DNA from 3 places in the Streptomyces sp. NPDC050423 genome. Region 1 is predicted to be linked to each of the others. Evidence: riboswitches for the same ligand, from Rfam matches in the RefSeq annotation. Region 1 holds a riboswitch; each other region holds the start of a gene.
The links. A riboswitch is a leader RNA that binds a small molecule or an ion and turns the genes downstream of it on or off. The one in region 1 is predicted to bind S-adenosylmethionine.

Region 1 (3,249 bases):
TCGGCGCCGAGGATGCCGCGCAGTACCTGTTCGGCGATGTCGTCGGGCAGCATCCGGAAGTAGTCGACGGGCGCCCACGGGGTGTGGGAGAAGTGGCCGATCCGCAGGTCGGGGCGGAGTTCGCGGAGCATTCCGGGCACCAGCACCAGGTGGTAGTCCTGCACCAGGACCGCCGCGCCCTCGCCCGCCTCCTCGGCGAGCGCCTCCGCGAAGGCCCGGTTGTAGGCCTCGAAGGACGCCCACTGCCGGCGGAACTCCGCGTCGAAGACGGGTTCCAGGGGGGTCTGGTAGAGCAGGTGGTGGACGAACCAGAGCACCGAGTTCGCGATCCCGTTGTACGCGTCGGCGTGCACGTCCGCGTCGATGTCGAGCATCCGTACGCCCGGCTCGCCGACCCCGCGGCGCACCGCCTCGCGGTCGCCGTCACCGAGTGCGGCGCAGACCCACATCTTGTCGTCCACCGCGCTCAGCCCGGAGACGAGTCCGCCCCCGCCCCGTTTCGCGTCGAGTGAGCCGTCCTCGCGGAGCGCGTACGAGACCGGACCTCGGTTGGACGCGACGAGTACCTGGGCGGCGGCGGGCTGAGGGACGTGCTCGGAGACCATGCTGCGGAACCTAGCCCGATCCCGAACCGTCCAAACGTGCGTGCGGCGGTGCTCCGGTCACGCCGCGCGGCGCGAGACGTACTCCTCGATCTCGCGCATCGGCGGCCGCTCCTCGGTGTCCACCGGGTACGTGTGCGGGACGAAACCGTGCTCGCCGCGCTCGAACTGGGTCAGCGCTGGGCGGACCAGATGCCCCCGGGAGAGCCGTAGCTGAGCGGTCCGGTAGATGGCCGCCGCCATCCGGCCGAGCGCCTGGCCGTCCTGGTGGCGGTGCTTCCTGACGCCGACGTCGACCTGGCCGAGCGCGTCCAGGCCGACCGTGTGCAGGGCGTCGACGAGCAGCCCCAGCTCCACTCCGTAACCGACCGGGAACGGCAGCTGTTCGAGCAGGGAGCGGCGTACGGCGTACTCGCCGCCCAGCGGCTGGACGAAGCCGGCCAGCCGCGGCCAGTGCAGATTGAGCAGCGGCCGTGCCACCAACTCGGTGACCCGCCCGCCCTGGCCTGCGGTGTCCCCGAGGGGACGGTCGTACATCGCCTTGACGAACTGCACCGAGGGGTCGGTCAGCAGCGGGCCGACGATGCCGGAGACGAAGTCGGCCGAGAAGTCCTTCAGGTCCGCGTCGATGAAGCAGACGATGTCACCGCTGGTCACCAGGAGTGACCGCCAGAGCACCTCGCCCTTGCCGGGGACGGCCGGGACCCGGGGCAGGATCGCGTCCCGGTGGATCACCCGGGCGCCCGCCCGGCGGGCGACCTCGGCGGTGGCGTCCGTGGAGCCGGAGTCGATCACCACGAGTTCGTCGACCAGCCGGACCTTCTCCATGAGCTCGCGCCGGATCACCCGGACGATGTCCCCGACCGTCGCCGCCTCGTTGAGCGCGGGCAGGACGACACTCACGCTCCCGCGGCGCGGGTCGCCGTCCCTGGCGGCCAGGAGCTGCTCCAGCGGGCGGTCGGCGGAGGACCAGGAACGCCTGGTCAGCCAGCCTTCGACCTCTTCCAGCACGGTCGATACTCCCTGTATGTGATCCATCTCGCGGTTCGGACGACTATCTCAACAGTCCGGTGCTTCGGTTACAGTCTTGAACAACGCAGATGGCCGTGGCATGCCGGGGTCCATCCGCTGATAAACGCCTGGATCCATGGTCCAGTGCCACAGCGCTCATCCAGAGGGACAGAGGGAACGGCCCGTTGAAGTCCCGGCAACCATCCAACCGACCGCGAGGTCAGGTGGGGAAGGTGCCAATTCCGTCTTGTGGCGAAATGCGTCACGAGGAAGATGAGGAGAAAGGGCCTCGCCATCATGGCTGTTCAGACTGTTGCAGCAAACACCGAATCCTCCGTTGACCTTGGTCCCGCCGCGGCACTTTCCTGCCGCGAGTGCGGAGAGCGATTCGAGCTCGGTCCCCTTTTCGCCTGTGCGACCTGTTTCGGGCCGCTCGAAGTGGCGTACGACCTGCCGAGCGGCTCCCCGGACGAGCTGAAGAAGCGCATCGAGGCCGGCCCCGACAACATCTGGCGTTACGCGCCGCTGCTGCCGGTCCCCGCCGATGTCGCGGACAAGCCCAACCTCAACCCCGGCTTCACCAAGCTGGTCAAGGCCGACAACCTCGCCCGCGAGCTGGGCGTCACCGGCGGCCTGTACGTCAAGGACGACTCCGGCAACCCGACGCACTCCTTCAAGGACCGAGTCGTCGCGATCGCCGTCGAGGCCGCGCGCGCCTTCGGTTTCACCACGCTCTCCTGCTCCTCCACCGGCAACCTCGCCGGTGCGGTGGGCGCCGCCGCCGCCCGCGCCGGCCTGCGGTCCTGTGTGTTCATCCCGCACGACCTGGAGCAGGGCAAGGTCGTCATGGCCGCGGTGTACGGCGGTGAGCTGGTCGGCATCGAGGGCAACTACGACGACGTCAACCGCTTCTGCTCGGAGCTCATCGGCGACCCGCTCGGCGAGGGCTGGGGCTTCGTCAACGTCAACCTCCGGCCGTACTACGGCGAGGGCTCCAAGACGCTCGCGTACGAGATCTGCGAGCAGCTCGGCTGGCGGCTGCCCGACCAGATCGTCATCCCGATCGCGTCCGGCTCGCAGCTCACGAAGATCGACAAGGGTCTCCAGGAGCTGATCAGGCTCGGTCTGGTCGAGGACAAGCCGTACCGGATCTTCGGCGCCCAGGCCGAGGGCTGTTCCCCGGTCTCCACCGCCTTCAAGGCGGGTCACGACGTCGTGCGGCCGCAGAAGCCGAACACGATCGCCAAGTCCCTGGCGATCGGCAACCCGGCCGACGGCCCGTACGTCCTGGACATCGCCCGCCGTACCGGCGGCGCCGTCGAGGACGTCAACGACGAGCAGGTCGTCGACGCGATCAAGCTGCTGGCGCGCACCGAGGGCATCTTCGCCGAGACCGCGGGCGGGGTGACGGTCGGCGTGACGAAGAAGCTGATCGAGGCCGGTCTGCTCGACCCGTCGCTCACCACCGTCGTCCTGAACACCGGTGACGGCCTCAAGACGCTGGACGCGGTGGCCGCCACCTCGCAGGCGACGGCGACGATCCGCCCGAGTCTGGACGCCTTCCGCGCCGCCGGCCTCGGCACCGGCTGAGGGACTGCCGGTGCCGGCTGACAGGCCGTCGGCACCAGCTGAGGGG
Region 2 (3,249 bases), on a different contig from region 1:
CTGCCGGATCAGCGGATCGGTGTTGGCGGCGCCGAGCCCGAGCAGCAGCATGTCCCCCGCCCTGATCCGCTGCCCGCCGAGCTGGGTGTCCCGGGCGGCCCAGCGTCCGGCGAGGATCTGCGTCGGCGCGTCCTCCCAGAGCACCTCGTTCATGGCCTCGGCCACGCTGCGCCGCCCGCCCGCCATCGATTCGGCGAACTCCTCCTCGGTGAGCATCAGCCGCAGCGAGTTGCTGATCCAGTCGGCGGTGGTGAGGTGCCCGGCGGCCGTGATGGCCATCAGGTCGAGCATGTACTCCTCGTCGGTGAAGGCCTCGGGGAAGGCGAGCATCCGGGAGGTGACGTCGTCCCCGGGCTCGGCACGCTTGGCGGCGACCAGCCGCCGCATGTGCTCCCCGAAGCGCAGATGGGCCTCCTGCGCCCCCGGACCGCCGTCGGCCAGGTCCTTCAACACCTGGGCGATATCGGCGCCTTCGTCATCGGGGAACCCGACCAGCCGCGCGAGGACGAGCACGGGTAAGGGCTCGCAGAAGTCGGCGACGAGGTCGGCGGTGCCCCGGCTGCACACGGCGTCGATCAGCCGGTCGGCCAACTCCTCGCAGTGGCTGCGGATCTCGAACGGGTCGGTTCCTTCGAGGGCGGGTCCGACCATCCGGGCGTGCCTTCGGTGCTCGTCCCCCGCGCTGAAGTAGATGGACGGCAGCGGCCGCCCGACCATGGGCAGCAGCGGCCAGTCGTCGGGGATGTGCTCCCACTGGTTCCACAGGCCGACATCGCGCGGGAACAGCTCGCCGTCGCTGGTTACTTGATGAAGCTCGCGGTATCCGATGACCAGCCATGCGGGGAACCCGCCCGGCAGTTCCACGGGGACGACCGACCCGTGATCACGGCGCATGACGCGGTAGACGGCCCGCGGCTCGGTCTGGAACGAGGGCCCGCTGAGCGGCACGGCCCCCGGCCTCGCGTGTGCGGGGCACGCAGGAGGGGGCGAGGCGGGCTCGGGCCGTGCGGAGGATGGGCGCGTCATCGTTCTGACTCCTGTGGGCGGAAGCTTCACGCGTCACGATCATGCGATCAACGCACGCCCACTATAAGGATTTTATGTGACGCCACGGCGGTCAATGGCGATCAAATGTGCAGCCGGAGCGAAGCAACCGGCTGACATCTCAACACAATTGACCAACATCTTCAGGTACCGCCCCGGCCACCCGGAGCCGGAGGGCGGCCGAGCGCGCCCGGGAGAACAGACAGAACAGACAGGGCTTGAGCACCCCCGGCCCAACCCGGACTACGACTGCCCGGAACCCTGGACGCCGCACAACTTCCCGCCCTCGAAGGCGACGTTGACGATCGCGGCGACCGGGCTCTCGCCGTCCACCAGCTTCAGCGCGTGCCACCGGGACAGCCAGTAGACGCGTCCACGATGACCGGCGAGTGTCTCCCGCAGCGCATCGGGAGAGTGTGTCCAGACCGCTGGAAGGCCGTCCGCGTAGTCGAACGCGGCACGCAGTCCGACCCATCCGTCGTCCCGGACGTCACCGGCGCTCAGCAGTATCTCGACGGCCTGACCGGGCTCCTGCCGGCACTTCTTGGCATGGATCCAGTGCACCTGATGGCCTGCGGCGTACCGGTCGCAGCCGTCGCTCCGCACGGAGCCGTTCTCGGTGAGATGACGCAGCACGGTGAGTCCCGCCTTCCGGGGATGATGGACCCCGAGCGCTCTGCACCGCGGTCCGCTGTTCCCCGTACCTCGCGCACGGGGCAGGTCGTCACCCGGAGCACCCGCAGCGGAGCGGGGTGCCGTCCAGCCAGCCGGGGCTGCGCGCTGGAACTCATGACCCGACGAAAACCCTAACGCACCCGTGGGGCGGACCCCGACGGGCGGCGCCGCCCAGCCGACGGGTGGTCAGGAGCGGCACCGGAACGGGCCGACCCCGACCCGATCTCCCGGCCCTCCCCCGCCACCCCTGCCGGCAGCTCGATCAGCCCGTGGCGAAGCCTGGGTCGCTCGTCCCGGCCTCGCCCGTCTCGATGTGTCCGGCGAACCGCCGAAGGAACGTGGCGTCCGCGTCCGAGACCACCGTGATGTCGTACCAGCGCTTGCTTCCCCGCAGGTCAACGGTGTGCTTCACGGTCGCCCCCGGACGCACCGCGAAGGTCTGCACCCCGCCCCCATAGGTGTCCGCGATGCGCACGGTCAGCTGGACGGTACCCGTTCCGGTATGGGTGAGAGTGAGGTCGAGCCCACCGCTCGACGGGTCATGACGTGTGGTCACCTCCGGTCCCGCCGCCTTTCCGGGCCCCCGGAAGGCGCGCAGGAACCCGTTCGGACCGTGCACGGTGAGGTCGGTCACGTCATTGGAGTAGGCCGTGTTCCAACTGTCGGAGAGCGCCTTGCCCGCCTCGGTGGTGTAGGTCCAGGGCCCGTCGGTGCGGTTCGCCGACGTCACCAGGAACTGCGCCCCGGCCGCGTCGCCGCCGCTGAAGGTCAGTTGGTACTTCCCGGAGGCCGGGTCGGCCGCCCCGTCCACGAGGGGCGCGTACCGCAGTGGCCGGGTGGGCCGCGAGCCGGGCTCCTGATTCGGCACACTGCCGGAGACCGGCGGCACCGGTACGTAGTCGGGGTGCCGGTCGCCGTCCGGCGGCGCGTATCCGTCCGTGGAGGGCAGCGAGACGGGTGCGGTGTCGGTACGGCTGAAGTCGAAGGCCGAGGTGAGATCACCGCAGACCGTGCGCCGCCAGGGGGAGATGTTGGGCTCGTGCACACCGAACCGCTCCTCCATGAACCGGATGACGGAGGTGTGGTCGAAGACCTCCGAGCAGGAGAACCCGCCGGTGCTCCACGGGGACACGACCGTCATGGGCACGCGCTGACCGAGGCCGTAGGGCCCTGCCGCGTAACGGATGTCGCCGGGGAAGTGGTCGGCGGAGGTGTCCACGGTGGAGAGCCCCTGCGCGGCCCCGGACGGTACGAACGGCGGCACGACGTGGTCGAAGAATCCGTCGTTCTCGTCGTAGGTGACGAAGAGGGCGGTCCGGCCCCACACCTCCGGATCGGAGGTCAGCGCGTCCAGCACCTGCGAGATGTACCAGGCACCGTAATTGGCAGGCCAGTTGGGGTGCTCACTGTAGGCCTCCGGCGAGACGATCCACGAGACCTCGGGGAGCGTCCCGGCCCGGACATCGGCCTTCAGGTCATCGAGGAGCCCGTCACCGTTCTTGACGTCGGTACCGGTGCGCGCCTTGTCGA
Region 3 (3,249 bases), on a different contig from region 1:
CTCGCCGGTGGAGAAGGTGCGGGCCAAGCTCAGCAAGGGCTACTACGGCGAGAACAACCAGATCGCCAAGCCGTCCGCCGAGGAGTACAAGGAGATCACCGAGGGCCACGGCCACCACTGATCACCTGAACTGATCGCCACAGCAGGAGCCCCGCCCATCCATACGATGGACGGGGCTCTTCGCTGTCCCCGGCGCTCGATAGGGTGGTCACATCCCTTTATCGGCTGTGGACCCCAGGAGCGGACCATGAACGTTGTGACCCCGGTCGGCGGCGACAGCGTGGCGGCTCGTTCCTGGCCCGGCGTGCTGACCCCGCTGCTGCGCGGCGAGGACCTGAGCGCCGACGACACCGCGTGGGCGATGGACCGCATCATGAGCGGTGAGGCGACCGACGTGCAGATCGCCGGCTTCGCGGTGGCCCTGCGCGCCAAGGGCGAGACGGTCACGGAGGTCACCGGTCTGGTCCGTGCCATGTACGAGCACGCCACCACCATCCACGTGCCCGGCCGTACGGTCGACATCGTCGGCACCGGCGGAGACATGGCCAAGACGGTCAACATCTCCACCATGTCCGCCATCGTCGTGGCGGGGGCCGGGGCCAAGGTCGTCAAGCACGGCAACCGCGCCTCCTCCTCGGCCAGCGGATCCTCCGACGTCCTGGGCAAGCTCGGCGTCAACCTGGATCTGCCGCCGCAGCGCGTGGTGGAGGTGGCCGAGGAGGCGGGCATCACCTTCTGCTTCGCGGTGAAGTTCCACCCCGCCCTGCGCTACGCGGCGAAGGCACGGTCGGAGCTGGGCGCCCCGACCACCTTCAACATCCTCGGTCCGCTCACCAATCCGGCCCAGGTCCGCTCCCAGGCCATCGGCGTCGCCGACCTGCGGATGGCGCCCATCGTCGCGGGCGTGCTCGCCGAACGCGGCAACTCCGCGCTGGTCTTCCGCGGCGACGACGGCCTGGACGAGCTGACCACCACCGCGACCTCCCGGGTCTGGGTGGCCCGGGACGGCGTCGTGCGCGAGCAGGCCTTCGACCCGCGCGACGTCGGCCTGGACCTGGTGCCGGTGGAAGCGCTGCGCGGCGCCGACGCCTCGTACAACGCCGATGTGGCCCGCCGGCTGCTGGCCGGCGAGACCGGCCCCGTCCGGGACGCCGTCCTGCTCAACGCGGCGGCGGCCCTGGTGGCGCTGGACCAGGGGGAAGGCACGCTCACCGAACAGCTCGCCGCCGGTATCGCGAAGGCCGCCGAGTCCATCGACTCCGGGTCCGCCGGGCGCGTGCTGGAGAGATGGGTCAGGGCCAGCAACGCCTGAGCGTACGGAAGGTGAAGCGGGGCGCAGTCCAGATCATGGACTGCGCCTTGCGCGTTCCGGTACGTATGGCAGGATGCTGGGCAGGTCATGAGTGACAGCGACTACGGCCCCGGCCCGCTGTCCGGCAACCCTCCGTCCGTGGCGGGGTGCCCCGGGTGAAGACCAGGCCGCAGGCAGCGAGGTCTGCGGCAAGCGCGGACCCCTCGACGTCGTGAGATGTCCACCCGTGGGGTCCTGGTCCTCAGGGAGCCTCTGTGAGCAAGCGAATGCGATAGGGCTTTTCGGCCCTCCTCCGCACATCCTCTTCCTTCCTTCCGTGCTGCCGCGTGTCCGCGGGCACGCGGAATTCGCCTGCCTGTTACGGGAGTCCGTCATGTCTGTCTTCACCGCTGCCGCCGACCAGTCCATTTGTACCCCTCTGCCGGTTCTGGGCAAGGATGTGACGGTCCCGCTGGTGACCGGTGGTGAGGTCAGCTACGCCGCGCTGGACTACGCCGCCAGTGCCCCGGCCCTGCAGCGGGTGTGGGACGACATCGCCGCGTACGCGCCGTACTACGGCAGCGTCCACCGCGGCGCCGGCTACCTCTCGCAGCTCTCCACGGACCTCTTCGAGTCCAGCCGCGTCACCGTCGCGGAGTTCCTCGGCTGCCGCGCCGACGACCAGGTGATCTTCACCCGCTCGACCACCGACTCCCTCAACCTGCTGGCCGCCGCGGTCCCCGCCGACTGCCAGGTCTTCGTCTTCGAGACCGAGCACCACGCGTCGCTGCTGCCCTGGCGCGACACCCGGGTGACCTACCTGAACGCCCCGCGCACCCCCGCCCAGGCCGTCGCCACGCTGGAGCGGGCACTCGCGGACCGCTGCCCCTACGGCCCCGCGCTGGTCTGCGTCACCGGCGCCTCCAACGTCACCGGTGAGCTGTGGCCGGTCAAGGAGCTCGCCGCCGCCGCGCACGCCCACGGCGCGCGGATCGTGCTGGACGCCGCGCAGCTGGCCCCGCACCACCCCGTCGACATCACCGAGCTGGACGTGGACTGGGTCGCCTTCTCCGGCCACAAGCTGTACGCGCCGTTCGGCTCGGGCGTCCTGGCCGGCCGCTCCGACTGGCTGCGCGACGCCGAGCCCTACCTGGCCGGCGGCGGCGCCTCCCGCAAGGTCGCCCGGCGCGCCGGCGGCGGGGTGGACGTCGAGTGGCACACCACCGCCGCCCGCCACGAGGCCGGTTCCCCCAACGTCATCGGCGTCTACTCCATCGCCTCCGCCTGCAAGGCGCTCACCGAGGCCGGATTCGAGGGCCTGGTCGCCCGGGAGCAGCAGCTCGTCGCCGCGGTCCGCGCCGGCCTCGCCGAGGTCCCCGAGGTCAAGGTGCTCTCGCTGTTCGGTGACGACGCCCCGCGGGTCGGCGTCATCTCCTTCGTCGTGGAGGGCTGGAACAGCTCGCACTTCGCCGCGGCGCTCTCCGCCGAGTACGGCATCGGGGTGCGCGACGGACTCTTCTGCGCCCACCCGCTCGTGCGCACCCTGCTCGGCAGCGACCCGCAGGACATCGGTGAGTGCGGTGCGCCGGAGGCCGGGCCGGGCGAGAGGTCGCTCAACGCGATCCGGGTCAGCTTCGGTGCCGGTACGCCGGACGAGCACATCGAGCGCTTCGTGCGGGCGGTCAAGGAGCTGGTGAGCGAGGGCGCCCAGTGGAAGTACCGCACCGAGGACGGCCGTTGCGTCCCGGACCGGGGTGCCGCCCAGGTCTGAGGGGCGTGAAACACGTTCGGCCGGGTACGGACAGCCGTCCGTACCCGGCCGAACGCATGTACCTACGCGTCCAGACCGATGGCGAAGGCCGCCTCCAGGTCGTGCTGCGAGTACGTACGGAACGCCACGTGGGTGTCGGTCCCCTCGACGCCGGGGATCTTGCTGATCCGGCCGGGGATGACGTCGG

Region 2: linked by a shared signal. The riboswitch ahead of AB0I52_RS26160 (hypothetical protein) and the one ahead of thrC (threonine synthase) in region 1 are both predicted to bind S-adenosylmethionine.
Region 3: linked by a shared signal. The riboswitch ahead of AB0I52_RS17895 (aminotransferase class V-fold PLP-dependent enzyme) and the one ahead of thrC (threonine synthase) in region 1 are both predicted to bind S-adenosylmethionine.

Annotation. Positions count from the first base shown of each region.
Region 1 is NZ_JBFAJY010000038.1:47,153-50,401, forward strand. It holds gene AB0I52_RS25425 (trehalose-6-phosphate synthase) at 1-605, opposite strand, end outside; gene AB0I52_RS25430 (glucosyl-3-phosphoglycerate synthase) at 663-1,613, opposite strand; SAM riboswitch class I at 1,767-1,893, shown strand; gene thrC (threonine synthase) at 1,911-3,203, shown strand.
Region 2 is NZ_JBFAJY010000040.1:45,375-48,623, reverse strand. It holds gene AB0I52_RS26165 (cytochrome P450) at 1-1,026, opposite strand, end outside; gene AB0I52_RS26160 (hypothetical protein) at 1,288-1,680, opposite strand; SAM riboswitch class IV at 1,730-1,839, opposite strand; gene AB0I52_RS26155 (phosphocholine-specific phospholipase C) at 1,982-3,249, opposite strand, start outside.
Region 3 is NZ_JBFAJY010000022.1:13,911-17,159, forward strand. It holds gene AB0I52_RS17885 (ubiquinol-cytochrome c reductase cytochrome b subunit) at 1-121, shown strand, start outside; gene trpD (anthranilate phosphoribosyltransferase) at 248-1,312, shown strand; SAM riboswitch class IV at 1,396-1,513, shown strand; gene AB0I52_RS17895 (aminotransferase class V-fold PLP-dependent enzyme) at 1,686-3,062, shown strand; gene AB0I52_RS17900 (Lrp/AsnC ligand binding domain-containing protein) at 3,125-3,249, opposite strand, start outside.